Regions from separate parts of the Qipengyuania soli genome, predicted to be linked through region 3. Evidence: predicted binding sites of a transcription regulator. Region 3 holds the regulator's gene; each other region holds the start of a gene.
What was found. The regulator LexA, encoded in region 3, represses DNA repair genes until DNA is damaged. The targets are predictions, from matches to a motif close to GTTCCNCNCTTGTTCT.
Positions count from the first base shown of each region.

Region 1: the regulator LexA is predicted to act here: its motif matches at 5,538-5,553, upstream of IRL76_RS04765 (putative DNA modification/repair radical SAM protein).
Region 2: the regulator LexA is predicted to act here: its motif matches at 2,883-2,898, upstream of uvrA (excinuclease ABC subunit UvrA).
Region 4: the regulator LexA is predicted to act here: its motif matches at 2,795-2,810, upstream of IRL76_RS07160 (ATP-dependent helicase).

Region 1 is NZ_CP064654.1:945,559-953,168, forward strand. Features, by position in the region: gene IRL76_RS04735 (amino acid permease) at 1-1,542, shown strand, start outside; gene IRL76_RS04740 (pyridoxamine 5'-phosphate oxidase family protein) at 1,615-2,100, opposite strand; gene IRL76_RS04745 (hypothetical protein) at 2,248-3,036, shown strand; gene IRL76_RS04750 (Y-family DNA polymerase) at 3,039-4,622, shown strand; gene IRL76_RS04755 (hypothetical protein) at 4,625-4,966, opposite strand; gene IRL76_RS04760 (PilZ domain-containing protein) at 5,020-5,418, opposite strand; gene IRL76_RS04765 (putative DNA modification/repair radical SAM protein) at 5,556-6,800, shown strand; gene IRL76_RS04770 (UdgX family uracil-DNA binding protein) at 6,797-7,610, shown strand, end outside.
Region 2 is NZ_CP064654.1:1,517,212-1,524,821, reverse strand. Features, by position in the region: gene IRL76_RS07575 (GGDEF domain-containing protein) at 1-395, opposite strand, end outside; gene IRL76_RS07570 (M13 family metallopeptidase) at 551-2,626, opposite strand; gene uvrA (excinuclease ABC subunit UvrA) at 2,910-5,822, shown strand; gene IRL76_RS07560 (hypothetical protein) at 6,065-6,709, opposite strand; gene IRL76_RS07555 (DUF6610 family protein) at 6,702-7,340, opposite strand.
Region 3 is NZ_CP064654.1:1,182,186-1,189,795, forward strand. Features, by position in the region: gene trpE (anthranilate synthase component I) at 1-337, shown strand, start outside; gene IRL76_RS05965 (phosphodiester glycosidase family protein) at 334-1,164, shown strand; gene pip (prolyl aminopeptidase) at 1,161-2,123, shown strand; gene IRL76_RS05975 (anthranilate synthase component II) at 2,183-2,797, shown strand; gene trpD (anthranilate phosphoribosyltransferase) at 2,794-3,786, shown strand; gene trpC (indole-3-glycerol phosphate synthase TrpC) at 3,783-4,568, shown strand; gene lexA (transcriptional repressor LexA) at 4,707-5,396, shown strand; gene IRL76_RS05995 (ComEC/Rec2 family competence protein) at 5,426-7,450, opposite strand.
Region 4 is NZ_CP064654.1:1,421,015-1,428,624, reverse strand. Features, by position in the region: gene IRL76_RS07165 (O-methyltransferase) at 1-494, shown strand, start outside; gene IRL76_RS07160 (ATP-dependent helicase) at 478-2,787, opposite strand; gene IRL76_RS07155 (hypothetical protein) at 2,907-3,509, shown strand; gene rsmD (16S rRNA (guanine(966)-N(2))-methyltransferase RsmD) at 3,605-4,150, opposite strand; gene IRL76_RS07145 (pseudouridine synthase) at 4,147-4,914, opposite strand; gene IRL76_RS07140 (aromatic ring-hydroxylating oxygenase subunit alpha) at 4,933-6,096, opposite strand; gene IRL76_RS07135 (AmpG family muropeptide MFS transporter) at 6,170-7,610, shown strand, end outside.

The sequences.
Region 1 (7,610 bases), 240 kb from region 3:
GCAACGGCGGAGAAAAAATCGCTCAAGCGCACGCTCGGTTGGTTCCAGCTCATGCTGTTCGGCATCGGCTGCGTGATCGGCACCGGTATCTTCGTTCTTACCGCAGCAGGCGCGCAGAAGGCCGGTCCCGGCCTCATGCTGGCTTTTGCCATCGCAGGGTTCGTCTGCATCATCGCAGCGCTCTGCTACGCTGAGATCGCCGCAATGATCCCGGTCGCTGGATCTGCCTATACCTACAGTTATGCCACCATGGGCGAGTTTCTTGCGTGGACGGTCGGTTGGGCGCTGATCATGGAATACGCCATTGCCGCAGCGGCCGTTTCGGTCGGCTGGTCGGGCTATTTCAGCGGGACCTTCCTGAACGAGTTGTTGGGCGTAACCCTTCCACCATGGCTGGCTGCAGGCCCGCTCGCGCTTGGCGGCGCACCAGGGGGCCTCATCAACCTGCCCGCACTTCTGATTGCCTTGCTGGTCACCGGATTGCTGATCGTCGGGACCAGCGAAAGCGCCAAGGTCAACGCCATCCTCGTGGCAATCAAGGTAACGGCGCTGACGGCCTTCGTTGCGCTGACTTTGACAAGCCCCGAGTTCGATGCTGAACGCTTCAACCCGTTCCTGCCTGCCGGGATCTTCGGTGGCTGGGGAACGGGCGTCGGTGCGGTGGGCGCCGCTGCAACGATCTTCTTCGCATATGTCGGCTTCGACGCGGTTTCTACCGCAGCGGAAGAAACGAAGGATCCGCAGAAGAATGTGCCGATCGGCCTCGTCGGCTCGCTGCTGTTCTGCACGGTGTTCTACATCCTCGTTGCTGCTGGTGCTGTTGGCACCATCGGTGGCCAGCCGATCATGGGTCCGAACGGAGTGCCGTTCCCTGCCGGTTCCGAAGAGCTTGCCCGCCAGTGCGCTACCTACGCTGCGGACCAGCTTCCGCTAGTCTGCTCTAACGAAGCTCTCGCTCACGTTCTGCGCCAGATCGGATGGTCGGGCATCGGTAACCTGCTCGGGATTGCGGCGTTTCTCGCGCTGCCTTCGGTCATCCTCGTGCTGATCTTCGGCCAGACCCGCATCTTCTTCGTGATGGCACGTGACGGCCTGCTGCCCGAAAAGCTCAGCACGGTGCACCCCAAGTACAAGACTCCCCACATCGTCACCATGATGACGGGTGGTGCAGTTGCATTGGGAGCAGCCTTCTTCCCTGTCGGGAAGCTGGCCGACATCTCCAACGCGGGCACACTTTATGCGTTCATGATGGTAGCCATCGCTTTGCTGGTCCTTCGTCGGCGTGACCCGGAGCGCAAGCGCGCCTTCCGTGTGCCGATGGCGTGGATCATTGCTCCGCTGACGATTGCGGGCTGTGTGTTCCTGTTCCTTAACCTGCCGATCGACGCGATGCTCTTCCTTCCCGGATGGGGCGTACTCGGTATCATCGTCTACTTCCTTTACAGCCGTGGCAGCAGCCATTTGGGCCGTGGTATCGTCGAGGTCGTCGACGATGTTGCTGGTGAGGAAACCCAGATTCCGATTCACCCGCCGGCGGACTGAGCTTTCGCCTAGGTGAAAAAGAAGGGCCGCCCCCTCTCGGGAGCGGCCCTTTTCTTTTGTGCGGCTGTCAGATCAGATGTCGACTGCTTCGACGTGGCGCTTTTCCGCCTCGTCGTGGATGGTCATGCCCAGCGCCATCTTGGCAGTGTTGAGCAGGCCGATGTCCATACCCCAGATTTCTGCCTGACCGAGGTCCATGCGCAGGAAAAGCAGGTCCGGATCGTCCTTACCGCCGTCGTACCATGCCTTGACGAAGTTGTTCCAGAACTGCTCGAAGCGTTCCTGGCTGGTTTCGACCGAGAGCGTGCCATCGAAGCGGGCGAACAGGTCATGGTTCTTGGCGGTGAAGCTGGCCTTGGCCTTGCCGAGCTTGGCGAAGTCGCTCTTCTTCTGGGTGAAGAACCAGATCGCGCTGTTGGCATCCTTGTCGAGCTGCGCGGTCATGGGGACCGAAGTGTCCGACTGACCTTCGAGTTCAAGGAACAGGAATGGCGAGTCTGCCATCGCCTTCCAGAACTTCTGCTTCAGTTCGTCGGGGTTGCCTGCGGAGTTTTTCATGAGGGGGCCTTTCGTGATTGCGTTTGTCTTTCATACGCATGCGGTGGGCGGGTCGTTCCGGCGTTCACGCTCGGACGGGGCAGGCCACGGATGAATTGCCTATCACATCGACATGGAACATAATAGGAACAGACGAGTCGATTCCCTATGATCCATACTGATCCTGCTCCACTGCCTTTCACGGCCTTTGAGGATGTCGCCGCGATTTCCACGCGGCGCAGTGCCCGGTGGCGTCCGGGGCTGGCTGCGCAATCCGGGCCAGCATTGCACAGCGAAATCTTCGCCTCATCGCGCGAAGGGGCGGGCGCGGCGGTGGCTCTGGCGCTGGCCCTAGACGACTGGCGCAGCATTCCCCGTGGGGAAGGGCGTGAGGAAGAGGACCGCCGTGAGGTGCTATGGGTCCAGACGCGCGAGGCAGCACGACTGAGTGGGCGCCCCTATCGTGCCGGCCTGCCGCTGGAACTGGCGACAAGGCTAATCCACGTCCTTGCCGATAAGCCGGAGGATGCGCTCTTTGCCCTGGAAGAGGGTTTGCGCTGCCGCGACCTCGCCTTCGTGATCGGGGAAGTGTCCGGCAATCCGCGGGCGCTCGATTTTACCGCCTCGCGGCGGCTGACGCTGGCGGCGCAGAAACACGGTGTGCCGCTGTTTCTCGTCCGTCTCGATGCTCAGCGCGACCTGTCTTCGGCGCGGATGCGCTGGGAGGTGACCTCGGTGCCTTCCGCACCGCTCCGCTGGAACGCGCAGGCGCCCGGCGTACCGGCATGGCGGGCCGAACTGTTCCGCGCCCGTACCCATGCGCCGGGCGAATGGCTGCTGCACCAGGACGGTGTTCGACTGAAGGCAATGCGCGAGCGGGCCGCGGACAACGACACCGGAGGCGCGATGGACTGGACTGCGGGGCTGCAGCGCAGGCGGCTTCCGCAAGGAGCGTGAACATGATCGGGCACGGCAACGACCGCCCGCGCAGGATACTCTCGATCTGGCTTCCTGCACTGGCGATGGATCGCTGGCGGCAGGGCGGTGGGAAAGAGCGTCGCGAGTTCGACAGGCAGCCGCTCGTCCTGATCGCCGACACTGCGCACGGACCTCGCATCGAAGCTGCCAACCGTCCCGGGTCGGAAGCGGGAGCACGACCCGGAATGATGCTGGCAGACGCACGTACGCTGTGCCCGCAGCTCATTACCGCGCCTTCCGATCCAGCGGGTGATCTTGCCTTTCTCGAGAGCCTTGCCGTCTGGGCGCAGCGATGGGGGCCGTGGTCGGCGCTCGATGCGCCCGACGGGCTGCTGGTCGATGTAACCTCGGTCCCGCACCTCTTCGGCGGCGAGACGAGATTGGTCGAGGATGTCCATAATGCCTTCGCCCGCCGCGAACTGGCAGTGCGCACCGCCATCGCGCCCACTGCAGGCGCGGCTTGGGCACTGGCGCACTACGGGCCGCCGGGCACGATCGTGGAGGGACGTGAAGGTATCGCGCGTGCCCTGTCCGACCTGCCCGTCGCGGCACTGAGGCTCGACAAGGATGTCGTCACCGTGCTGCGCCGTCTCGGCCTCAAGCGACTGGGAGAGGTTTCGACCATCGGCCGCGATGCGATCCAGCGGCGCTTCCGCAACCGCAAGTCGCCTGCGGCCAATCCGCTGATCCGGCTCGACCAGCTGCTTGGCCTTGTGCCCGAGCCGCTGTTGCCCGTGGTGCCGGTGCAGATGCCGCTGGTTCAGCGCCGGCTGATGGAGCCGATCCGCCACCGGCAATTGCTCGACACGGTGGTGTCAGATCTTGCCGCCGACATGGCACGCGAGCTGGAGGGCAGGGGGTTGGGCGCGCGTCGCCTCGAACTCGGCCTGTGGCGTGTCGATGGCGAGGTGGTCGTACGCCGCCTCGAAATGGCCGCAGCGACACGCGATCCGGCGCATATCGTGCGACTGTTCGCGGCCAGGCTCGACGATGTCGACGCTGGCTTCGGGATCGAGATGCTGCGCCTGCGTGCCAGCTGGGCCGAACCGCTCGCGCTGGAGCAGGGCGATATCGAGGCTGCGGCGGAAAGCCACGGGACTTCGCTTTCCGCGTGCATCGACCGGCTGACTGTCCGCCTCGGCCCGCGCGCGGTCAGCCGGCCGGTGCCCTTTGCCAGCCACTTGCCCGAACGGGCGCAGCGCTGGCAGCCGCCGCTCGACCCGGAACCGGCTTCGCAAGGCTTACTCGCTTTTCACGAGAGGCCACTGAAAATGCTTGAGAAACCGGAAATGATCGCGGTGCTCTATGCTACCCCGGACGGCTACCCCCAACGCTTTCGCTGGCGCGGCTCCGTGCACGAGGTGGTGCGGGTGGAGGGACCGGAACGGATTGCCCCCGAATGGTGGCGCGAGCGTGGCAGCGCGCGCCTGCGCGATTACTACCGGATCGAGGATGACCATGGGCGCCGTTACTGGATCTACCGCCAAGGGATCATCGGTGACGGGAGGGGTAGCGACCGCAACGGCGGGCTGCCCGACTGGTATCTGCAGGGACTCTGCGCCTAAACTCAGGCGGGCTGCTCGGGAGCGGGTTCTTCCGCAGGCTCGTCAGCAGCCTCTTCCGGCAGGACAGGCTGCTCCTCACCGTGCTCGATCACCGACTTCTCCGGGAAAAGGGCGCTGGTCTTGCAGATTTCATCGCCACGCAAAATCGTTGCGGCCACGCGGGACTGTTCCATCGCCTCGGGCGTATTGTTGAACGGCGGAACGACCGTCTGCGCTGGCGTGCAGGTCCGCGGGGCCGGATGGGCATCATGCGTCGCCTCCGCGTGTTGGTCTGCAGGCTCCTGTGCCGCGAAAGCGGGTACGGCGAGCATCGCGAGGGCAGAAAAGGCAAGAATGGCGCGCATCGGTTCCTCCAAACGGCCCCATGCCCCCGATCGCCTTGCCCGCGACTGAACGCCTATTCCGAGCGGAGGAACTCGCTTCGGCGCGACCGTTTCTGGCCGAGCGGGATATTCCCGAAATTGGCCACCGGCCCGCTGGGCGCCTCGACCGTCTGGCTGGCATGTTCCACTACCGCCATCGGGATCGGGCGTTCGAAGATCAGGCCGCAGCTGTTGTCGTTGACCCAGACGACCTTGCAGAAATGCTCCTGGTCCGCCCACTCGAGCAGGCCGGAAACGCCTTCCACCGGTGGGTTGGGCGTGTCGAGGCGGGCACCTGCCTCGGAAAGGTCACTGAGGCGGCCGATGCGGTCGCCACCGAGCATCTTGAGCCGGGCAGGGCAATCGACAGCATATCTTCGGCTCGCGCGGCGTTCCGGCTGCGCGACAGCCGCATTCCTCCGAAATAGCGCCACCCATGTCCTCCTGTTGTCGGGCGAGGATAACGCCTTGGGTGGTTAAATGCGCTCTCACGGGCTTGGTGAGCGCAATTTAACCATGACGATTGCCTTTTGTTATTGGCGAAGGATTGTTGGGAACATATATAGAACATATGTCCTCGCAATCGGTCCTCCAGAAGCTCGAAATCCTTGCGGATGCGGCGAAATACGATGCCTCCTGCGCCTCGTCCGGCACGGCCAAGCGCAACTCAATGGGCGGCAAGGGCATCGGCTCGACCGAGGGGATGGGCATCTGCCACGCCTATGCGCCCGACGGCCGTTGCATCAGCCTGCTCAAGATACTGCTGACCAACCACTGCGTGTTCGACTGCCACTACTGCGTCAATCGCAAGAGCTCGAACGTGGCCCGCGCGCGGTTCACGCCGCAGGAGGTGGTCGACCTCACGCTCGCGTTCTACCGGCGCAACTACATCGAGGGGCTGTTCCTGTCGTCGGGCATCGTGAAAAGCTCGAACCACACGATGGAGCAGCTGGTAGAAGTCGCACGCATCCTGCGGGAAGAACACGATTTTCGCGGCTACATTCACCTCAAGACCATTCCCGAGGCGGATCCGGAGATCGTCCACCAGGCGGGGCTCTACGCCGACCGTATCTCGATCAATGTCGAACTGCCGACCGACAGCGGCCTGACCCGCCTCGCGCCCGACAAGAGCGCAGCGCAGATCGAAGGCGCGATGGGCAAGGTGAAGGCCGATCTCGTCGAGGCGAAGGATGCGAGGAAGCGCTTCAAGCACGCCCCGCGCTTTGCGCCTGCGGGCCAGTCGACGCAGATGATCGTCGGCGCCGATGCCGCGACCGACAGCGACATCGTGGGCAAGGCGAGCCGGCTCTACGACAGCTTCAAGCTGCGCCGCGTGTACTACAGCGCCCTCTCGCCGATCCCCGATGCGAGCGCGGTGCTGCCGCTGAAGCGCCCGCCGCTGATCCGTGAACACCGGCTCTACCAGTCGGATTGGCTGATGCGCTTCTACGGCTACAAGCCGGCCGAGGTGATGCAGGCGACCGAGGCGGACGGGAACCTGCCGCTCGACATCGACCCCAAGCTCGCGTGGGCGCTCAAGTTCCGCGAGCAGTTTCCGGTCGACGTGAACTGCGCGAGCAAGGAGCAGCTACTGCGCGTGCCGGGCCTCGGCGTGAAGGCGGTGGGCAAGATCCTCGCCAGTCGCCGCCACCGCACCCTGCGCTTGGACGATGTGGCGCGACTGACGCTGTCGATCACCAAGGTGCGGCCGTTCATCTGCACCGTCGACTGGCGGCCCGTGTTGCTGACCGACCGCGCCGATCTGCGCAGCCTGCTCGCGCCGAAGACCGAGCAGTTGGAGCTGTTTGTCGCATGACTGTTAAACAGGCTCTTGGCCTCCAGCACGTCCGGCTCGGCACCTATTACGTCGTCAACCTGCCCGATGCCGACGATTTCGACTTCTGGCGCGAGCGCGCCCGTGCGCTTGTCCAGTGCGAGGTGCCGCCCGACCGTATTGCCTGGGTCGAACCGGGCGGCAGCGGCGACCTCTTCTCGCATGGCGAGCGCCGCATGCCGGTCCCACCCGCTGATGCGCGTCCCGTCCGCGCCAATCGCCGCTTCGTGCAACTGGCGCGCAATGCAGCGCTTCATTCGGACACCGAACGCTTTGCGCTGCTCTACCGCTTGTTGTGGCGGCTGCAGGCCAATCCCCGGATCATGGAGGACAAGGCCGATCTCGATGTCCGGCGGATCGAGGAACTCGACAAGAACGTCCGCCGCGACAGTCACAAGATGCACGCCTTCGTCCGCTTCCGGCTTGTGGAGAGCGACCCTGATGCGCTCGGGGAGGAAGCGGGCGAGCACTACGTCGCCTGGTTCGAGCCCGAGCACCACATCCTGCGCGCCAATGCAGGCTTCTTCATGCGGCGCTTTTCGAACATGCGCTGGTCGATCCTGACCCCGCGCGGCAGCTTGCACTGGGATGGGAGCATCATGTCCGAAGGGCCGCCCGCACAGCGCAGCGATGCGCCTGGCGGCGATCCGATGGAGGACCTCTGGCGCAAGTACTATGCGTCGATCTTCAACCCCGCGCGACTGAAAGTCGGCGCGATGCTGAAGGAGATGCCGAAGAAATACTGGAAGAACATGCCCGAGGCTTCGCTCATCCCGGACCTCATCGCGGGCG
Region 2 (7,610 bases), 340 kb from region 3:
AGGACGACCACCTGAAGGGTGACGGCTGATGCGACCGTAGCGCCCAGGGGCGCGGGCCACAGCATCAGAGCAAGGGTCGCGCCGGTCGTCACCATGGCGGCGAACAGTACGTGTTCCGCATGTCCCAGCGGCTTGCGCTGCTCGATCAGCTTTTCCAGCCGTGTTGCTGCCCAGCGGGTAAACACGAAGGAAGCAATGCGCGCGAGCATGAACAGCGAAAGCAGGATCGAAGGCGGCATGGTCGCGACGGTGACCAGCAACATTGTGACGCCGAGCAGGCTGGCGGTCAGCGCGTGCCTTTCGCGCGCGAGCATGTCGAGCACCGCCTCGCGTCGCACTTCCAGCGCGTCGCGGGCGGTGTCCGGCTCATTCTCACGCAGTTCGGCGGTCGACAATTCGCGTCTCTTCCGATGCTCCTGTTCAAGCTCGGGTGAATAGCGCGAAAATGTTAATATTTGGGCAGCGCGGCAAAGCTGAAACGGCGCATTACAGGCGGTTTGCCCCGCCTGTAATGCTTACCGAGTAGAGCTGGCCTACCGAATCCGGCTGCTTACCAAATGCGCGCGCGATCCTCGGGCGCGATATACATGTCGTCGTCGGGAGTGATGCCGAAGGCTTCGTACCAGGCATCGACATTGCGCAGCGGGGCGATGGTGCGATAGCGCGCCGGGCTGTGCGGATCGGTTGTGACCTGGTTGCGCAGTGCATCCTCGCGCGCCTTGGCCCGCCATACCTGGGCATAGGCGAGGAAGAAGCGCTGGTCGCCGGTCAGCCCGTCGATCACCGGGGCTTCCTGCCCGTTCAGCGACTTGTGATAGGCATCGAGTGCCACCAGCACGCCGGCAAGGTCGGCAATGTTCTCGCCCATGGTCAGGTCGGGATTGATGAAGGCGCCGGGGACGACTTCGAACTTGGCGTACTGGTCGCCGAACTTCTTGGCCTCGACCTTGAAACGCTCGTTGTCCTCGGCGGTCCACCAGTCGCGTACCGCGCCGTTGGCGTCGATCTTGCGGCCCTGGTCGTCGAAGCCGTGGCTGATCTCGTGGCCGATCACCACGCCGATCGCGCCATAGTTGACCGCAGGGTCGGCATAAGCGTCGAAGAACGGCGGCTGGAGGATGCCGGCGGGGAAGACCATCTTGTTCTCGAGCCCGCCATTGTAGGCATTTACGGTCTGCGGGTTCATGCCCCACTTGCTGCGATCGACCGGCTTCCCGAGGTCGCTCATGGCATAGTCGGCGTTGAACTTCGTCGCCGCGACCATGTTGTCGTAAAGGCTGGTGGAGTTGATCGGCAGCTGCGAGTAATCGCGGAACTCCTTGGGATAGCCGACCATCACGTCCATCTTCTGGAGCTTCTCGATGGCGGCTGCCTTGGTATCGCTGCTCATCCATTCGTTGCCGCGGATGCGGTCGGCCATTGCGAGCTTCAGATTGCCGACCAGCTCGTCCATGCGAGTCTTGGCGATCTTGGGGAAGTATTCCGCGACATAGGCCTCGCCGACCAGTTCGCCGAGCTGGCCGTCGATCAGGTCGACCGCCCGCTTCCAGCGCGCACGCTGCTCGCTGACGCCCGACAACGTGCTGGTGAAGGCGAACTTGCTGTCGACCATCTTCTTGTTGAGATAGGGCGACGCCTGGTCCGAAATCCGCGCCTTCTGCCACAGCTTCAGCGTGTCGAGGTCGGTCTTTTCATACAGCGCGGCGATGGCCTTCACCGCAGTGTTGTCGGTGACGATGATGCGCTTTTGTTCAGGGATATTGTTCCCCTCGAAAAAGGCACCCCAGTCGACACCGGGGGCATAGGCGGCGAGCTCGGCAGTCGACATCGGATTGTTGATCTTGTCGATGTCGCGGGTCTTCTCGTTGTCCCAGTTGAGCTCGGCAAGATAGGTTTCGAAGGTTATCACCTTGCTTGCCGCAGCGCGCGGCTCGGCAACGCCGATGGCGCGGAAGGTCCGCTCGAGATAGTCGAGATAGGCGCCACGCTGGCTCGCGAACTTGGCGTTGAAGTAATAGTCCTTCTCGGGAAGCCCGAGTCCGGCAGAACCGAGCCACAGCGTGTTCATCGTCGGGTCGTCGGGATCGGCATAGGGACCGCTGCCAAACAGCGTGCCGCCGAACTTCTCGTAGGTCGAACCCATGAAGCGGGCGAATTCGACCTTGTCGGCGATCGCGTCGACCTTGGCGAGGTCACGCTTGAGCGGGGCGATCCCGGCCTTCTCGATCGCCTTTTCGTCCATGAAGGTCTTGTAGAGCGCGCCGTGCTGTGTGCCGGCGGGCGCCTCGGTGATGAGCCCGTTAACCTGGCTCGTTACGTCCTCGCGCAGGTTGTAGAACGATCCGACCGAAGGACGATCGCCCGGGATTTCGGTGCGGTCGATCCACGCGCCGCTGGCGTAACGCTCGAAGTCGTCACCCGGGTCGGCGTTGAGGTCGCGGGTGGTGAGATCGAGGCCGTATTCGCCGATCTTGGCCTGGCCAGTGACGACAATTACGTCGGCCGAGGCGCCATCCGCCATGGCACTCGGCTCGGCGTGTACGGAAACGGCGGGAAGGGCGAATGCGAGGCCGAGCGCGAGCGCCGAAGTGGCCTTCGCGCGAGCGAGAATGCGATTGCGATACATGGAATGGTCCCCTGACAATACAGTGGTCCACGGCTATCACCGCTACCTCGAGCGCGGCATTCGTTGGTCGGCGAACGACAGGGAATTGTCGGCGGATGTCGGATCACGTCCGCCCAGCGACTTGGCGGTGAGTCTCCTCCACACGCGGGCTTGCAAGGCGGCCCCCAGACCCCACATGGCGGGGGCTCGTATTCGTCGGGACGGAGGCGCGACGGGCACCGTTTGGTGCACAAGCCTTGCGGCGCCTTGACCAACGCGAACAATTCAGGAACAAACCTACTTCATGGCACTCACCACAATCTCCGTCCGCGGCGCGCGCGAGCACAACCTCAAGGGCATCGACATCGACCTGCCGCGCGATGCGCTGATCGTGATCACCGGCCTTAGCGGCTCGGGCAAGTCGAGCCTCGCCTTCGACACGATTTATGCCGAAGGTCAGCGACGCTATGTCGAGAGCCTGAGCGCCTATGCGCGCCAGTTCCTGGAGATGATGCAGAAGCCCGATGTCGAGCATATCGACGGGCTCTCCCCTGCCATCTCCATCGAGCAGAAGACCACCAGCCGCAATCCGCGCTCGACCGTGGCCACGGTCACCGAGATCTACGACTACATGCGCCTGCTCTGGGCGCGGGTAGGGGTGCCGTATTCGCCCGCAACCGGCCTGCCGATCGAGGCGCAGACCGTCTCGAACATGGTCGACCGGGTCATGGCGCTGCCCCAAGGGACGCGTCTATACCTGCTCGCGCCGGTGGTGCGCGGGCGCAAGGGTGAATACCGCAAGGAACTGGCCGAGTGGCAGAAAGCCGGCTTCACCCGCGTGCGCATCGACGGTGAGATGTATGCGATCGAAGAAGCACCCGCGCTCGACAAGAAGTTCAAGCACGACATCGAGGTGGTGGTCGACCGTATCGCGGTGAAGGAGGGCATCGAGACGCGGCTGGCGGACTCGTTCGAACAGGCGCTGAAGCTCGCTGAAGGGCTCGCCTATGTCGACCTCGCCGATGGCGTGGTGCCGGGGCGTGAGGCGGAAGAGCAGGGCGGGGCGATGAAGGGCGCGGGCCTCCCCGCCAACCGCATCGTCTTCTCCGAGAAGTTCGCCTGCCCGGTGTCCGGCTTCACCATCGAGGAGGTCGAGCCGCGGCTGTTCTCGTTCAACGCGCCGCAGGGGGCCTGCCCGACCTGCGACGGCATCGGCGAGAAGCAGCTGTTCGACCCGCAGCTGGTCGTGCCCAACGAGGCGCTTAGCCTCAAGAAGGGCGCCGTCGTGCCCTGGGCCAAGTCGAACCCGCCGAGCCCCTATTACATGCAGGTTCTCGCATCTCTTGCGAAGGAATACGAGTTCAGCCTCGACACGCCGTGGGAGGATTTCGACGCCGAGATCCGCGACATCATCCTGTTCGGCACGAAGGGCAGGGCCATCCCGCTGACCTTCAAGGACGGGCGCAAGGAATACACCGTGCGCAAGCCGTTCGAGGGCGTCATCGGCAACCTCAACCGCCGCATGCTGCAGACCGAGAGCGCGTGGATGCGCGAGGAGCTGGCCAAGTTCCAGACTGCGCAGCCGTGCGAGACCTGCCACGGGAAGCGCCTCAACGAGAAGGCGCTGGCGGTGAAGATCGCGGGCACCGACATCGCCACGCCGACCAAGATGAGCGTGTCGGATGCCAAGGCCTATTTCCTCGCGCTGCCCGAGCAGCTGACCGACACGCAGCAGCAGATTGCCAGGGCCATCCTCAAGGAGATCAACGAGCGGCTGGGCTTCCTCGACAATGTCGGGCTCGACTACCTCAACCTCGACCGCACCAGCGGCACGCTGTCAGGGGGCGAGAGCCAGCGTATCCGTCTCGCCTCGCAGATCGGCAGCGGGCTTTCGGGCGTGCTCTACGTCCTCGACGAGCCCAGCATCGGCCTCCACCAGCGCGACAACGACCGGCTGCTCGAGACGCTGAAGCGCCTGCGCGATCTCGGCAACACGGTCATCGTGGTCGAGCATGACGAGGATGCCATCCGCGCCGCCGACCATGTGGTCGACCTCGGCCCGGGCGCGGGCGTCCACGGGGGCGAGGTGGTCGCCGAAGGCACGCTGAAACAGGTGCTCAAGTCGAAGAAATCGCTCACCGCCGCCTATCTCAACGGCACGCGCGAGATCGAGGTGCCGGCCAAGCGCCGCAAGGGCAACGGCCACAAGCTCACCGTCCATGGCGCGCGGGCGAACAACCTCAACGACGTCACCGCCTCGATCCCGCTCGGTACCTTCACCTGCATCACCGGCGTGTCGGGCAGCGGCAAGTCGTCCTTCACCATCGACACGCTCTACGCCTCCGCCGCGCGCCAGCTGAACGGGGCACGCGTGGTCGCGGGCGCGCACGACAAGGTCACCGGCCTCGAATATTGCGACAAGGTGATCGAGATCGACCAGTCGCCCATCGGCCGCACCCCGCGCTCCAACCCGGCGACCTACACCGGCGCCTTCACCCAGATCCGCGACTGGTTCGCAGGCCTCCCCGAAAGCCAGGCGCGCGGCTACAAGCCCGGGCGCTTCAGCTTCAACGTCAAGGGCGGCCGCTGCGAGGCGTGCCAGGGCGACGGGCTGATCAAGATCGAGATGCACTTCCTGCCCGACGTCTACGTGACCTGCGAGGAATGCCACGGCAAGCGCTACAACCGCGAAACGCTGGAGGTGAAGTTCAAGGGCCACTCCATCGCCGACGTGCTCGACATGACGATCGAGGATGCGGAGGAGTTCTTCAAGGCCGTCCCCCCGATCCGCGACAAGATGCACATGCTGAACGAGGTCGGCCTCGGCTACGTCAAGGTCGGCCAGCAGGCGACGACGCTCTCCGGCGGGGAGGCGCAGCGGGTGAAGCTCGCCAAGGAGCTCAGCCGCCGCAGCACCGGGCAGACGCTCTACATCCTCGACGAGCCGACCACGGGCCTCCATTTCGAGGATGTCCGCAAGCTCCTCGAAGTGCTCCAGCGGCTGGTCGACCAGGGCAATTCGGTGGTGGTGATCGAACACAACCTCGACGTCATCAAGACCGCCGACTGGATCCTCGACCTCGGGCCGGAAGGCGGGGTGCGCGGCGGGGAGATCGTGGCGGAAGGAACGCCGGAGGACGTGGCCCGCGAGCCGCGGAGCTTTACGGGCCAGTACCTCGCGCCGATGCTGGAGCGGGTTAGCGAGGCGGCGGAATGAGCGACAAAATATATATCGAATGCGATCTGTGCGGATGTTCATTTCAGATGGGACGTCACCGATATGACGGGAAATGGATCCGCGAGTTTGAGCTTTCTCTTTGCTCGGTATGCTATTCAAGCAACTGGGATGGAATCGCTCCAATGTATGAGGCGACATTTGAAAGGCACCTCAATGCACGTGGCATCCCTTTGCCCGCCAAGAACGCAAGCGGCTTTTATCCCAGAGGACGATAGGTCCCGTTAGGACTTCTTGCCGTGGGTTGAACCAAAATCGATCGAGTGGTCGATCGTAAGACCCGGCGAAATATTCAAGTACTCTTGGTACTTCTCGTCGTAGAATTTCTTCCTTTCTTGATCTCGCCAAATAATGACTGCCAGCCCAATTACGGGCAGGACTTTGATCAAATCGAGACACGCGGAAAAGCTTAAGGTCGGAATAATCTTTAAAAATGCAAAGTAGAAAAACGCAAGGATTGCGGAGAGTTTAATGTAGTTTCGCTGGATAGATAAGTGTTCCAAAAATGAACCCTTCTTCCTATGGCTCGCGAAGTAAGGATGAATCAATTTTAGATCGTCTTTAGTGAGAAATATTCTTTCTATATTGGTGATCATAACCAGATTTCGGTTATACCAAAAATTACTGTCATGAATGTGATCTATCGCCCAAAGGCAGACGCCATAGAACAGTAAGATTGCCAGAGCGAGTGGGAAGCCGTTCTCTTCGGAGATAGCGATCGCCGCGACCGCTGCTGCGACCACACCCGCCATTTGCCATACGACAACGATATGTCGATTGATGTCACTCATGAGCTGATTGTACATCGCGATCAGGAATTCAGGCCGCTTCTCATACGCAGTGCCATCCGGTGTTTCGGCTTCAGTCATGATCGGTATCCGTTTCCCACAAAGCTTTAACGTTGCGAATTGAATCTGTTACGCAGCGACGATACCCGCCCTCTGGATGGGGTCGAAATCGCTGGCCGTCAAAATAGTCACCAAATTTCGCATCCAATGTTAGGCGGTTTCCATCAATGCTTTGGACATCCATTTGACGCGCTAATTCCCGTTGGACATCCGGCCGACCACCTAGCAGATGAACTGGCCCTCTAAAAAAAGTCGTTGGGATTTCGGTGCCCCCATAACGTGTGGGAACACTATACCCTAAACGGAACATGTAGGGAACAGATAATCGAGGCTCATCCATCAGTGCTGGGTCCTTGGGAACCACGATCACCGTCTCGCAATAGCGTCCCAACACTTCGGCTTCTCGCAATATCTCATCGAGGTGAGTCGCGTCGAGGACGTCTCGAGCGACTGTAAGGGCAGGCCGCTTTTCCCGCACGGCATGCAGGTGACGATCATAGTCGTAGTTTTTCCAGTCAATGTCGATGAAGTGCACAGAGTTGAGGTGCTTCACATCGCGAAGGTTTGTATATCGCGCCCCGGCTTTCCAACCGAAAGACATTGCAATGTCGAGCACATACTTGCTGTGACAAATAATGTAGTCGGGTTTCATCAGTATCGCTGAAAACTAGAACGACTTGCTCCTACTCGGCTTCGCGGACAAATCAATCGCTAACTCAGAGATTGGCGTGTTTTCCCAATCATTTATATCACACTAGATCGACCACCGGTGGATACTCCGAGGGCAAGAAATTGGGTTCAAGAGGCAGAGGAGTGAGATTTTCACTGGTCAGATCAGTTCTGTCCTACACCCCATCCAGCGGATAACTAACCCGGTTCACTCCACGCCATGAGGTGAACCATGAACGCCCTCGTCACCCTT
Region 3 (7,610 bases):
GCTGGACGCGCTCTTCGCAGGTTTCCCTGCGGGCACTGTTAGCGGTGCCCCCAAGATTCGAGCGTGCGAAATCATCGCGGAGCTCGAGCCCAGCACCCGCGGCCCCTATGCCGGGGGCGTGGGGTATTTTGCGCCCGATGGTTCCGTCGACAGTTGTATTGTCTTGCGGACCGCAGTGGTGAAAGACGGCGAAATGCATGTGCAGGCAGGTGCAGGGATCGTCGCCGACAGCGAGCCAGCTTATGAACAGCGCGAATGCGAAGCCAAGGCGGGGGCCCTACTCGCTGCGGCAAGAGAGGCGGTTCGCCTAGCCCAGGAGCCCGGTTTCGGCCAATGAAGACGACGACTATCGCCATCCTTTCTCTGATGGCCCTGACGGCCTGCGAAGCGCAGCCCGAAGGGAAGCCCGTGGCGCGGACTCGGATTGACGGCAAGGCCGATGCCGCGACGCCGACACCCACTCCCAGTGTCGCGAGCGCTGTGGAAAGTGCCTGTCGCTCGATCATTTTCGAAGATGCTCCCCTGACGCATTGCCTCGCAACGCCTTCGCGCCACACCATCTCGATGGATCTGGGTCCTAGCGGAGAAGCTCCCTATCGCAGCCTGAGCGAGTTTGCGAAAACGCATTCTCCCGACAAGGTTGCCTTCGCAATGAACGCCGGAATGTTCGACGACGAGGGCAAGCCGATCGGCTATTTCGTCGAGAATTCGGAGCGTCTGAAGGAGCTCAACACCGCCGACGGCGAAGGCAATTTCCACATGAAGCCGAACGGCGTGTTCTACGGTACCAACGGAGAATGGCACGTCCGTACGACCGACGATTTTCTTGCCAACGTCAAGGACCGACCTGTCTTTGGGACACAATCTGGACCCATGCTGGTCGTTGACGGCAAACTCCATCCCGAAATTACCAATGACGGCCCATCGCGTCTTGTGCGCAACGCAGTGGGCGTCGACGATCAGGGCCGCGCGCATTTCGTTATTTCCAATGCGCCGGTCTCTTTCGGCAAGATCGCGCGATTCTATCGTGACGAGCTCAAGGTGAAGAACGCTCTTTACCTCGATGGGACCGTCTCGCAGCTGTGGAACCCGGCGACCGACCGGCTCGATACGGGCGCCCCTATCGGTCCGATCGTCGTCGTTGAGAGGAAGGACGCGGAATGACCCAGGAACGCCGCACGCTCTATCCCGAAATCGAGCCTTACGAGACGGGTATGCTCGAGGTTGGTGACGGCCACACAATCTACTGGGAAAAGGTCGGTACGCCAGGTGGCAAGCCCGCGGTCTTCCTGCATGGCGGCCCCGGCGCCGGATGCAGCCCGGGCCAGCGTCGCCAGTTCGACCCGGCGCTGTACGACGTCTTGCTGTTTGACCAGCGTGGCTGTGGCCGCTCGACTCCGTTCGCCTCTCTCGAGCACAATACAACTTGGCATCTCGTCCGCGACATGGAGAAGCTGCGCGAGATGTGCGGGCATGAACAATGGCTCGTGTTCGGCGGCAGCTGGGGTTCGACGCTTGCGCTGTCCTATGCCCAGACCCATCCCGACCGGGTGAGCGAACTGGTCCTGCGCGGCATCTTCCTCGGCCGCCAGATCGAACTCGACTGGCTTTGCACCTTTGGCGCGAGCGAACTCTATCCCGAGGAATGGGACAATTTCGTCGCCCATGTCGACGAGGACAAGCAGGACGACCTGGTCGAAGCCTATCGCGACCTGCTCGACGATCCCGATCCCGAAGTGCGCAAGGCCGCCGCTGCGGCGTGGAACCGCTGGGAGGGTGTGACCTGTACGCTCCTGCCGCAGGAAGACACGGTCGACCACATGGCCGAAGGCGAGAACGCCGTCGCCACCGCGCGGATCGAGAACCACTATTTCCGCAATGGCTGTTTCCTTGAGGAAGGGCAGTTGCTTGATAATGCATGGAAGCTGGCGGACATTCCCGGCGTGATCGTGCAGGGGCGCCACGACTGCTGCACCCCGCCCCGCTCGGCGTGGGATTTGAAGCAGGTGTGGCCCGAGGTGGAACTGCAATTGGTGCCCGACGGCGGCCACCTTTACACCGAACCTGGTATCACCGACGGGCTTGTGCGTGCGAGCGACAGGTTCGCTGGCAAGCAGGCGTGACGTCAGGTCCAGCTTATCTTGCTTGATAGAGCGGCCCCGCGCCGCCATTGACGCCACGAATGACCGACAGCCGCACCATCCTTGTCATAGACAACTATGACAGCTTCACCTTCAACCTGGTCCATTACCTCATGGAGCTTGGCGCAGGCGTGGAGGTGGTGCGCAATGACGCCATTTCGGCGGGGCAGGCGATTTCCAGCGGGGCAGCGGGCTTCCTGATCTCGCCCGGACCATGCACGCCTAACGAGGCCGGCGTCAGTCTCGACCTCGTGGCGGCATGCGCCGATGCGGGCAAACCTCTGCTCGGCGTATGCCTCGGGCACCAGTCCATCGGGCAGCACTTTGGCGGCAATGTGGTCCGCGGCGGGCTGATGCATGGCAAGACGTCACCCGTGACGCATGACGGCAGCGGCGTCTTTGCCGGATTGCCGTCACCCTTCACCGCCACCCGCTATCACTCGCTGGTGGTCGAGGACATTCCCGACGATTTAGTCGTGAACGCGACAAGCGAGACGCCGGGCCTCGACGGCAGCAGCGTGATGGGATTCCGCCACCGCGAACTGCCGATCCACGGGGTGCAGTTTCATCCCGAGAGCATCGCCACCGAGCACGGCCATGCCCTGCTCGCGAACTTCCTCGCGCTCTGCGGGATCGAGGCGCGCGAAATCGCATGAAGCACCTGCCGCTTGCCGTTCCGCACATGACCGAAAGCGAGGCCGAGGAGGTCTTCGGCTGGATCCTCGACGGCGATGCCAGCGACGAGGAGATTGCTCGCTTCCTCCTCGCCATGACCGAGCGCAGCGAGACCGCGGACGAGATTGCCGGTGCGGCGCGGGCCTTGCGCGCGCGTTACATTCCGGTGGCCGGGCCGGACAATGCGATCGACGTCTGCGGCACCGGCGGCGACGGGCACCACACGCTCAACGTCTCGACCGCAGTTGGCCTGGTGGTTGCGTCCTGCGGCGTACCCGTGGCGCGACATGGAAACCGGGCGATTTCCTCGCTTTCGGGTGTGGCCGACACGCTCGAAGTACTCGGGCTCGACATGGCGGCAGCAGGGCGGACCGCGGAAAAGACGCTGGCCGAACTCGGCATCTGCTTCCTCTTCGCACCCAATCACCATCCGGCGATGGTGCGCATCCAGCCTATTCGCAAGCAGTTGGGCCGTCGGACGATCTTCAACCTCATGGGGCCGCTGTCGAACCCGGTCGGGATCAAGCGTCAGCTGATCGGCATCGCGCGCCCGGGCTACGTCTCGATCTATGGCGATGCGACGGCGCGGCTCGGAACCGAGCGAACCTTCATCGTCTCGGGCGACGAGGGGCTCGATGAGCTGAGCCTCGCCGGCGGCAACGAGATGGCGGACGTCACCGGGCACGAATTTGCCATGAAGCGCGTCGATGCGACCATGGCGGGGTTGGATCACGCTCCGCTCGAGGCGATCCGTGGCGGGGATCCGGCACACAATGCGAAGGCACTGGCCGCGCTGCTCGACGGCGAACAAAGCGCCTATCGCGAGACGGTGAAGTTCAATTCCGCCGCCGCGCTGATGGTCGCCGGGCGTACTGACGACTGGGCCGAGGGTGCTGAGCTGGCGGCCGAAGCACTGGATTCGGGCGCTACGAAAAGACTCCTATCGCGCTGGATCGAGATGGCCCGATGAACAAACTGATCGAAATCTGCGCCACCAAGCGCGAGGAAGTCGCTGTGCGCAAGGCGATGCGTTCACTTGCCGACCTTGCGGCATTGGCCAGCGAGCAATCCGCACCTCGCGGTTTCAGGACATCACTTGAGAAGGCGCAGGCTGATGGCTTCGGCCTGATTGCAGAAGTGAAGAAAGCTTCGCCATCCAAGGGATTGATCCGGGAAGACTTTCATCCGGCTCAGCACGCCCGCGACTACGCCGCAGGGGGTGCCGCTTGCCTCTCCGTACTGACCGATGCGCCGTACTTCCAGGGGCACGAGGATTACTTGGTCGAGGCCCGGGCTGCTTGCGGCCTTCCGGTCCTGCGCAAGGATTTCATGGTCGACCCGTGGCAAGTTGCCGAAGCGCGCGCCATTGGCGCCGACGCGATCCTGATCATCGTGGCTGCGCTCGAAGATGCGGAGATGCGCGAGATCGAAGCTGCCGCGATCGAACTTGGCATGGACGTGCTTGTCGAGGTTCACGACGAATCCGAAATGGAGCGAGCGTCAGCGCTCGAATCGCGCCTTATCGGAGTCAATAATCGTGATCTGCGGACGTTCGTCACCGACCTCGCGACTACCGAAAGGCTGGCTCCCCTGGCGCCAGAGGGCACCTTGCTGGTAGGGGAAAGCGGTATCGCAACGCATGCCGATTGTGTCCGGCTCGCTAGTGCCGGGGTGCGCAGCTTCCTCGTCGGCGAGAGCCTGATGCGACAGGGCGACGTCGCATCTGCTACGCGCGCACTGCTTTGCGGCTAGCGGGACGTACCGCGAACACTTGTTCCACACCCGATAGCTCGAAAATGGCTGAATTGCTTGACTTGGCGATTCGAGTTGCCTAATTGTTCCACATTCGTTCACACGGTTGTGAACAGGCGACACGGGAGTTTCGCAGTCATGCTGACCGCCAAGCAGCACGAGTTGATCCGCTTCATCCAGCAGAAGCTGGAGGAGACGGGAATTTCGCCCAGCTTCGAAGAAATGAAGGAGGCGCTCGACCTCAAGAGCAAGTCTGGCGTCCACCGCCTGATCTCCGCGCTTGAAGAACGCGGGTTCATCCGGCGCCTGCCCAACCGGGCTCGTGCGCTGGAGGTCGTGAAGCTTCCGGAAGACGCAGTAACCAGCTCGTCACGCCCGCGGGCTGCAAATGACGCGGTGATCGCTGCTGCCGCACCTCGCGCTCCGGCCCCAGCTCCGGCCAACGACATCATTGACGTCCCGCTCCACGGCCGCATTGCCGCGGGCGCGCCGATCGAGGCCATCGAAGGTCAGTCGAGCATGCCTGTCCCGGCTGCACTGCTCGGTCCGGGTGAACACTATGCGCTCGAGGTGTCCGGTGACTCGATGATCGAGGCAGGGATTTTCGACGGTGACTTCGCCCTCGTCCGCCGCACGGACAGTGCTCGTGACGGAGAGATTGTCGTGGCCCTCGTCGACAACGAGGAGGCGACGCTCAAGTACCTGCGGCGTGAGGCGGGTCGTGTCCGCCTCGATCCGGCGAATGGGGCCTACGAGCCGCAGATTTACGAACCGCATCGGGTCAAGGTTCAGGGCAAACTCGCAGGCCTGCTACGACGCTACCATTGACCGGAGACGACACTGCGCTCGAAGGAAGCTCAGTGTCCGGCAAATGTCTTTGCGGGATTGCTTGCGGCGCGCTCTTCTTTCGGGAAAGGCGCGCCGTTCTTCTTCCAGGTTCGCTCGTGCGGTGACCACCAGCCATGCCCGCCTTCTGCTTGGGCGACCGTTTCGATCCGTTCGCCAGAAAGGTAGAGGGCAGTTCCACCCTCCCGATCGAGAAAGCGCCGATCGATCCGCACCCATCGCGGTTTGCACGAGCGCGGAAGGTATCTCGGCGCGATTACGATATCGACTTGTGCGCAGGCGGCCGCCAGCGCTCTTTCCTCGATCAGGTTACGGCTCCGGGCGATCAGCAATCGCCAATCGCGCCGCGATCGCTCGATCGTCACGATGCAGAAGTCATCGCTACATCTCGCTTTGTTCCAATCCGCCAGAGCATTGGGCTCGCTCCTTGTTGCGGCGATCTCCATGAGGTTGTCCCGCGCGTAGCCGCCCTTGCTTTCGCGCAGGACGATCAGCGTTTCTCCTGCTTCCACAATGCCAAGGTCCTGCCCGTCGCGCGTGACCAGCACGTCGGGCATCGGGGCGACCAGCATCCAAAGCGTTCCAACCATGACCGGGACCAACCCCCACAATCTCTTGTTCCCGTGCCACAGCGCCAGCCACAGCGCCCCGGCTACGAAGAGAAGCATGGCCGTCAGGGGAACCGGGGGCGAAAGCCGCACGGCCCCTGGCTGGTCGGCCACGAAATGCGCGATGGCAAGCAAGGCCTCGATCGACTTGCCGGCGAGCCACCAAACCGGTGCCCCGGCTCCAACCACATCGAGCATCAGGGCCAAAGCAACCAGCGGCATGGAAACGAAGGTCACCAAGGGAATTGCCAGCAAATTGGCAAATGCGCCGTACACCCCCGCACGGTGAAAGTGGAACAACACCACCGGCATCAGCGCCAGTTCGATGACCATTCCGGTCACGAACAGCATGACCAGGCGTCTGCCCCATTTGCGCAGCAGCCCCTCGTCACGGGGAGTCAGGAATTGCTTCACCGGATCGCAGTTGTGCAGCGCTACGATGGCGATCACGGCGGCGAAGCTCATCTGGAAGCTCGGCCCGACGAGAGATTCTGGCCACAGTAACAGGACTGCCAGCGCTGCCACTGCGACCATGCGCATGGACAAAGGCTCGCGCCCCAATGCCAATGCGATCAGTACCAGCACTGCCCCGATACAGCTGCGAACAGTCGGCACCTCCGCGCCTGTCAGCAACGTATATGCGATCCCCATTCCCGCACCGACAACCGCCGCCACCAATGGCAGACGGACGCGCAGGGCCAACCATGGCCACAGCGCAAGCAGCCGCAAGGTCAGGACATATGCAGCCGCGATGACTGCGCTGACATGCAATCCGCTGATCGAAAGCAAGTGCGTCAGGCCAGCATCGCGCATGGCCTCCTCGTCCGCTTCTGAGATGGCTCCGCGATCTCCGCTCGCAAGAGTAGCTGCAATAGATCCGGCCCCTCCGGAAAGCCGGGCCCGCACGAACTCGGAAAGGCCTCGCTGTATTCCAGCGAGGTTCGCACTTCCCTCCCCGGGGCTCTCAACCAGTTGCACATCGCCGGCCACCGCACCAGTCGCAGACAATCCGTCGAACCAGGCACGCCGGGCGAAATTGTAGGCCCCGGGAACGATTGGCGGGGCCGGCGGCATCAGGCGCGCGGCAAAGCGTATCCTTGCGCCCTCCCGGAAGGCCAAGGAGTCCCGCTCAAGGGGAAGGTTTATGCGATAGGCAAGCGCCCTGCCGGTCTCCGGATCACTCGCCGCGACCGTAAGGCGCACCCTTCCCTCGGCCGGTTGCTCATCGCGTTCGATTATCCGGGCGTCTATCCGCTCGAAGCGCGGTGAAGGAATGGGCTCGGCTCCGATCAACTCCGAGCGCAGCCAGACCACCGCGATGCCGGCTACAATCGCCACAGCAACGGCAACCGTGGCATAGAGCAGGTGAGCGCGCCCATCCCGGCTCCGCCACAATGCAATTGCAGCCGCGGAAAGGAGGGCCAGCATGCCCATGGCCGCCAACCATTGATAAGGCGAGGCGAGACCGAACCAAACCCCGATACCTGCTGCGAAACCAACGGTAATCCATGGCCCGCGATCGAACCTAGCCGACGCGAGCAACCCTTCCGCACCCTCCGCGAATCTGGACAAGAGCGCGCGCATGCGC
Region 4 (7,610 bases), 240 kb from region 3:
ATGCCGCGAATGCCATAGCGGAGCTTCTCGATCCTACACGTTCGCGCGTCTTCGAGTTCGGATCGGGGATGTCGACCGCATGGTATGCGGCGCGCGCAGCTTCGGTCGAGAGCGTCGAGAGCGATCCGCAGTGGTATGCGCAGGTTTCACGGCAACTGGCCGATTGCGACCGCGTCTCTGTGCGCCTTGCCAGCGAGAAGGCCCAATATGTCACCATGCCGGAAGGTGCGGCCTACGACCTCATCATGATCGATGGGGCTTGGCGTTGCGCATGTGCGAGGGAGGCTACCGAACATCTCGCGCCTGGCGGGGTCATCTACCTCGACAATGCCGACAAGCAGGGGGGAACCTCAGGGGATCTCGGAAAAGCGAGACGAATCCTCATCGAGTTCGCGGAAGAGCGGGGCATGTCCTGGACCGAAGTGACTGACTTCGCCCCGACGCAGTTCTTCGTCGAGCGAGGTCTGTGGATCGGGCCTAATCCGCCGGCTTGACGAAGCTGTCGATCACTCGCTTCTCGCCTGCCTTCTCGAAGTCGATGGTCAGCTTGTTGCCTTCCTGATCCGTGACCGTGCCGTACCCGAACTTATCGTGGAAGACGCGTGCACCGATGGCGATATCGGTGCGCGGCTTGGCGGCAAAACTCGCCGCGCTCTTGCCCGGCTCGGGAAGGCGTTTGGGAGTGGCGTCGTAACCGGTGCTCAGGGCGCGCTGCCAACCGGGGCCTCGCGCTGTCGAGCGGTCCGGGCGGCTGGTGGAAACATGTGCGAAAGGATCTTCGTTCTCGGTCCAGTTCGCCCGCCAAAGGGAAGCGCCGCCTGCCATCGTGGTCTCGCGATTGACCGTGTCCTGCGGAAGTTCCTCGATGAACCGGCTCGGGATGGAGCTGGTCCACTGCCCATAGATGCGGCGGTTTGCTGCGTGCAGGATCGTGCAGCGGCGTTTCGCGCGCGTTATCGCGACATAGGCGAGGCGCCGTTCCTCCTCGAGACTGGCGAGCCCGCCTTCATCGAGCGCGCGTTGGCTCGGGAAGACGCCTTCCTCCCAACCGGGCAGGAAGACATGGTCGAACTCCAGCCCCTTGGCGGCGTGCATGGTCATGATGGTGACCTTTTCGCCATCGTCACGCGCATCGTTGTCCATCACCAGGCTGACGTGTTCGAGGAAGTCGGTGAGCGACTCGTAATCTTCCATCGCCCGGGCGAGTTCGGACAGGTTTTCGAGCCGGCCTGCGCTTTCGGCACTGCGATCCTTCTGCAGCATCTCCTCGTAACCGCTCTCGGTCACGACCATGCGAAGAAGTTCGGATGGGGTGACCTTGGTCGATTGGTCTCGCCAGTGCGCGAATTGACCGAGCAGTCCGACCAGAGTGTTGCGCGCGCGGGGAGGCAGTTCGTCGCTGTCGGCAAGATCCAGGCTGGCAGCGGCGAGCGGCGCCTGGATCCGGCGCGCATGGCGGCGCATGGTTTCGAGCGCCTTGGCCCCTAGGCCACGCTTGGGCTGGTTGTGGATACGCTCGAATGCAAGGTCGTCCGCCGGTTGCTCGATCATACGCAAATAGGCGAGGGCATCGCGGATTTCGGCGCGCTCGTAGAAACGGAAACCGCCCACGATGCGGTAGTTGAGCCCGATCTGGATAAATCGGTCCTCGAACTCGCGCGTCTGGTATTGGGCGCGCACGAGGATCGCGATCTGGTCGAGCGGGGCACCCTCCGCCTCCAGTCGCTCGATTTCCTCTCCCACACGGCGGGCTTCCTCTGGTCCGTCCCACACGCCGATGACGCGGACCTTCTCACCTGCCGGCAGTTCGGTCCACAGCGTCTTGCCGAGCCGTTCGCTATTGGCGTTGATGAGACCCGAAGCCGCCGCAAGGATTTGCGGGGTGGAACGATAATTCTGTTCGAGCTTGATTACCGCGGCTCCAGGAAAATCCTTTTCGAACCGGAGGATATTGGCGACTTCTGCGCCGCGCCATGAATATATGGACTGATCGTCGTCACCGACCACGCAGATGTTCTTCCGGCTCTGCGCGAGCAGGCGCAGCCACAAATACTGGACCTGGTTGGTGTCCTGGTATTCGTCGACGAGGATGTACTTGAAGCGCTGCTGGTACTGCTCGAGCACGTCATGGTGGGTGCGGAAGATATTGAGCATGTGGAGCAGGAGGTCGCCGAAATCGCAGGCGTTCAGTTCCTTCAGCCGGTCCTGGTACAGCTTGTAGAATTGTGCGCCGCGACCATTGGCATAGGCCTCGTTCTCGATCGCATCGAGGTCACCGGGGTTGAGACCACGGTTCTTCCACCTGTCGATCAGCCCCGCCAGCTGCCTGGCAGGCCAGCGCTTCTCGTCGAGGTCGTTCTGCTGGATGAGCTGCTTGAGGAGACGCAACTGGTCGTCGGTGTCGATGATCGTGTAGTTGCTCTGCAACCCGACAAGTTCGGCGTGGCGGCGGAGCATGCGGGCGCCGATCGAATGGAAAGTGCCGAGCCAGGGCATGCCTTCAACCGCATCGCCGATGTGGCGTGCGACGCGTTCGCGCATCTCGCGTGCCGCCTTGTTGGTGAAGGTGACGCAGAGAATCTCGCTTGGCCACGCCCGTCGCATTGCGATGAGATGTGCAAGCCTTGCGGTAAGGGCCGCGGTCTTGCCCGTGCCCGCACCGGCCAGCATCAGCACCGGCCCTTCCGTGGTCAGAACCGCCTCTCGCTGGGGCTCGTTCAGAACGGCCGCATAGGCGGGAATCCGCTGGTCCTGGCCAGTTTCCAAAGGGGCGGGGAAGTCCGACATGATCACCGGAACAGCTAGTGAACGCGGGCCCACAGCGCAAGGGCGCAGCGCGCAGGTCCCCGGAACCCTTGACCCCGCTCCGGCGTAGTGGAGGCAATGACAATTCTGGAGAGCTTACAATGAAGAAGCTGTTTTTCGCTGGCGCCGCCGCGCTCGCCTTTACCGCCATACCTGCCGCAGCGCAGGACGTGGCCGTCGATGCCGAGGGCAATGTCTACGTCCTGACCGAGGTCCAGCAGAGCGATTACGACGGCTGGCCCGTTGAACGCCAGACCGCTTATCTCGGCTGGCCCTATGGCGTGCAGGAATATTACTGGACGCTCACCCCGACACAGCTCGATGGCTGGTGGGTGCTGACCGATCCGCAGCGCGTCAGCGTCTATGAAATGACGCCCGACCAGCGCGAGATCGCCTGGACCCAGATTGCGGCGCAGATGAACAAGAGCACCACCGCCGCGGTCGCCACCACGGCCGCAGCTTCGGCCAGCACGATGCAGCCGCGCTTTGTCAGCAATGCCGTCGTTCAGACCACCCCTGCGGCAGACACTGCTGCAACCGGCGACGACCTGCCGGTCTGTACGCCGAAGCAGCAGGACAACTGCATCAACTCCTGGGAAAAGAACAAGACCGGTAACCGTCCGCTGAATTACTGGCCGGGCCGCCCGGCGAGCGAGATCAGCGCCGAGCGCGGTACGCTGCCGGTAAACGAACCGACCGATTAACCCGGTTACGTCCAGCGCGCGAAATTCCTTTGCGGAGTTGTGCGCTGCGCTTGGAGGGGGCGGGGCCGCCGCGGCGGTCTCGCCCTTTTCGATTCTCAGGTGTCGAGGCGAAGAATTGTCAGCTTGGCCTTGCCGACCTTGCGCTCCGCTTCGATGCGCAGCGACTTCAGCGAAACCTCTTCGTTCGATCTCGTTTCGAGAGCGATCCAGGTCGTCGCATCGATCCAGCCCAGCCGCAGCATTCGGTCGAGCGCGACAATTCCTGCTCCCGTTTCGTAGGGCGGATCGAGCAAGATCAGCTCGTGGGCCTTTTTCGCCGGGCCGAGCGATAGGACGGAGCCCTGTTGCACGGTCGCACGCTGGCGCGCGCCGAGTGCATCGATATTGGCACGAATGGCCTTGATGGCGGAAGCATCCTGCTCGACGAAAAGGCAGGATGCAGCGCCACGCGACAAAGCCTCCAGTCCGAGTGCGCCCGAACCGGCAAACAGGTCGAGTACGTGCAGGTCCTCGAAACTTCCAAGCCTGCTCGCCAGCATGTTGAAAAGGGTTTCGCGGGTGCGATCTGCCGTGGGACGCGTCAGATCACCCGGAGGTGCGACGAGTTTGCGCCCACGCCATTCGCCAGCAATAATCCTCACTTGCGGAAACCGCGCGCCAGCTCGCGCTTGAATGCCTCGACGTCGCCGCGCTTGATCTCTGTCGCCCGGCCGCGTGGGAGGTCGCCGATGTGGAACGGGCCATAGCCGATGCGCAGCAGCCTGTTCACCTCAAGCCCCAGGTGTTCGAGCACGCGGCGTACTTCGCGGTTCTTGCCTTCGCGCAAGGTCATTTCGATCCAGCGGTTCCGGCCCGAGCCACGCTCAAGGTTCGCTTCGATCTGCCCGTAACGGATGCCGTCGATCTCGACCCCTTCGATGAGTTCGTCGAGCTGTGCCTGGGTTACGTCGCCGAAGGCGCGGGCGCGGTAGGTGCGCGGAACGCCGGTGGCGGGCAATTCCATCGCGCGCTTTACCTCGCCGTCATTGGTCAGGAGCAGGAGGCCCTCTGTGTTGTAGTCCAGGCGGCCCACCGGCATCACCCGCCCTGCGTCCTTGGGCAAGGCGTTGCGCAGGGCGTCGTAGATCGTCGTCCGCCCCTTGGGGTCGTATTCCGTGGTCAGCATTCCGGCTGGTTTGTGGAAAGCGAAAAGGCGGGTTTCCTGCGCCTTGCCGACCGGTTTCCCGTCGACAGTGACCCCGTTCAGGTTATCCAGCTTCACGGCTGGCGTGTCGAGCACCTTGCCATTGAGCGCGACGCGGCCCTCGGCGATCATGCGCTCGATCTCGCGACGGCTGGCCACGCCCGCACGCGCGAGCAGCTTGGCGATGCGGTCGCCTTCTTCGGGAAGTCGGTTGTCGGACATGGTCGCGCGGTTAGGCCTTCAGTTGGCTGCGCGCAAGGCTTCCTCGACCGTCTCGTGGAAGCGCCTGATGCCGCCTTCCATGGTCCCGAGCGTCAGGAACGGAATGGCACCGGTCGACAAGCCCTGCTGGCCGAGCTCGGCGGCACGGAAGTCTTCGGAGGCGAAAACCCCGCCGTCGAGCAGTGCCCAGCTGCGCTCCCAGTGGTCGCGCGCCTTGTCGGTTGCCGGGTGCTCGGGAATGAGCATGAAGTCCTCCACCAGCGTGTGATCGTGCGACTGAGGCATCATCACCATGAGGTTGATGTAGTCGGGGCTGGGAATGACGAGTGCGCCGGGCAGCATCTGGTAGGCGAAAGTAACGACACGGCGCAGCTCGCCCATATTCGCAAGGTCGACGCCTTCCATTTCCTCCAGCCGTCCGACCGCGCTGCGCGAATGCGGGCCGATCATGTCGCCGCTGGTCGCACCGTCCTTGAAGAACGGGCCGATCGTCTTCGCGTGCAGGCGGGTGACGTGATAGCTCTCGAGGAAGGCATCCATGATGAGCTTCCAGTTGCCCGCGACCGAATGGGTCTTGCGACGGAACAGTACCTGTTCGCCCATGCCGAGGGCATCGAAATCCTCGCCAAGCTTCTCGGCCAGCGCGAAGTCCGCAGTATCCTCGCGCGGGCAGAACCAGATCAGGCCGCCGGTTTCCCTGGAAGGCAGCTCGACCAGGCCGTAGCCGCCTTTGTCGAGACCGGGGAAAGTGTCGGGGCGGGGCAGGGCGAGAAGGCGCCCGTCCACCGAATAGGTCCACGCGTGGTAAGGGCAGACCAGCTTCTTGGCGCATTGCACCTCGCTGCCTTCGACCAGTCGCGTGCCGCGGTGGCGGCAGACGTTGAGGAAGACATGAACATCGCCCGATGCATCACGGGTGATGAGGAGGGGGCGGCCCGTGGCGTCGTGCGGCACCGCCATGCCCGGATCGGGCAGCAGCGCCGAAGGGCACAGGATTTGCGGCAGGCGGTCGTAGATCGCCGCCTTCTCGCGTGCCCAGTATTCAGGATCGGTATAGACCTGCGCCGGCACGGTGCTGGCATCGGCGGCATCGCGCTTCCGGCCTTCGGCGATGTCGCGCGCGAGTGCGATCATTCCGTCGGTCGGGCGGCGCGAGGAATTTTTGGTGTCGACAGCGCTCATGACGCCAGTTCCTCTCGCTCTCTCTCGGAGCTAGTGTCGCAAAAAACCGGCGCAAACGGAAGGACGCTAGGGAATGGCTGAGGTCGCGGAGACAAAGAAGATATCGGGCATGCGCGCGCTCGGCATGGCGCTGGGCAATCGCAAGACCGGCTTCATGCTGCTTTTCGGCTTTTCCAGCGGTCTTCCATTCGCCCTTTTCCTGGGCACGCTGTTCGCCTGGCTGACCGAGGCGGAAGTCGAGCTGGAGACGATGGGTATCTTCTCGCTCATCGGGCTTGCATATGCCTTCCAGTTCCTGTGGTCGCCGCTGATCGACAAGGTCGACCTCCCGCTGCTGCGCAAGTTGGGCAAGCGCAAGCAGTGGATCGTGCCGATGCAGCTGCTGTTGGGGGCCATCCTGGTCACGATGAGCCTGCTCGACCCGCGCAGCCAGCTGGGAATGTTCTCCCTCCTTGCGGGCATCGGTGCCTTTGCGAGCGCAACACAGGACATTGCGATAAACGCCTGGCGTATCGACGTGGCGGACGAGAAGGCCACGATCGACGTCCTTTCGACCATCTACCAGATGGGCTACCGTCTATCGTCACTCGTGGGCGGCGCGCTCGGCCTCATTATCGCGGCACGCATCGGCTGGCCCGAGACATACCTGATGATGGGTGCAATCCTGCTGGTGGCGGGCGCGATCTGCCTGATGGCGCCGAACGCCGATGGCGACGCCGCGCAGACCAGTGCTTTCGGGGACGAGCAGGTTCGTGCGCTGCGCAAGGCCGGCGAGATCGAGCCGGCAATCCGCAATCGCGCGCTGGCGCTGGTCGGTCTGCTGTGGGCAGGCGCAATTGGCGTGGTGCTGGCCTTCATGATCATGTCGATGACCTATGCGCCCGAGGACCGGCCCAATCCGACCGACTTCACCTTGAATGTCGGCCCCTGGATTATTGTCGCCACGATCGTGCTGCCCGCACTCATCGCAGGCTGGCTCGCCTCGCAGCAGCGCAAGGGCATGCACCTGCTGGCTGAGGATGCTCCGCCTGCTTCAGGTACAGCTTATGCACTCGATCACCTGTACCGCGCATTGGTGCTGCCGCTCGTCGAATTCGTCGGCAGGATGGGTTGGTCCCTGGTGCTCATCCTTGCGGTCGTGCTTACCTACCGCATCTGCGACGCGATCTGGGGCACCTTCGCCTATCCATTCTATCTCGGCGAACTGCAGTACACGAACGACGAGGTGGCCTTCGCGTCCAAGTTCTTCGGTGTCGGCGCCATCATCCTCGGCCTCGCCCTCGGTGGCTGGCTGCTGACTGTGGTCGGGCGGATGCCGACGCTGCTCCTCGGCGGGATCCTGGCTGCTCTGACCAACCTGCTCTACGCCGACCTCGCCGCAGGCGGAGCGAACATGGGTGCGCTGAGCAGCATGATCGGGTTCACGGCCCTGGTCGAAAGCTTCCCGGGTGGCTCGGAGAAACTTGCCCGGCTGATGATCACCATCGGCTTCGAGAACCTTGCCATCGGTATCG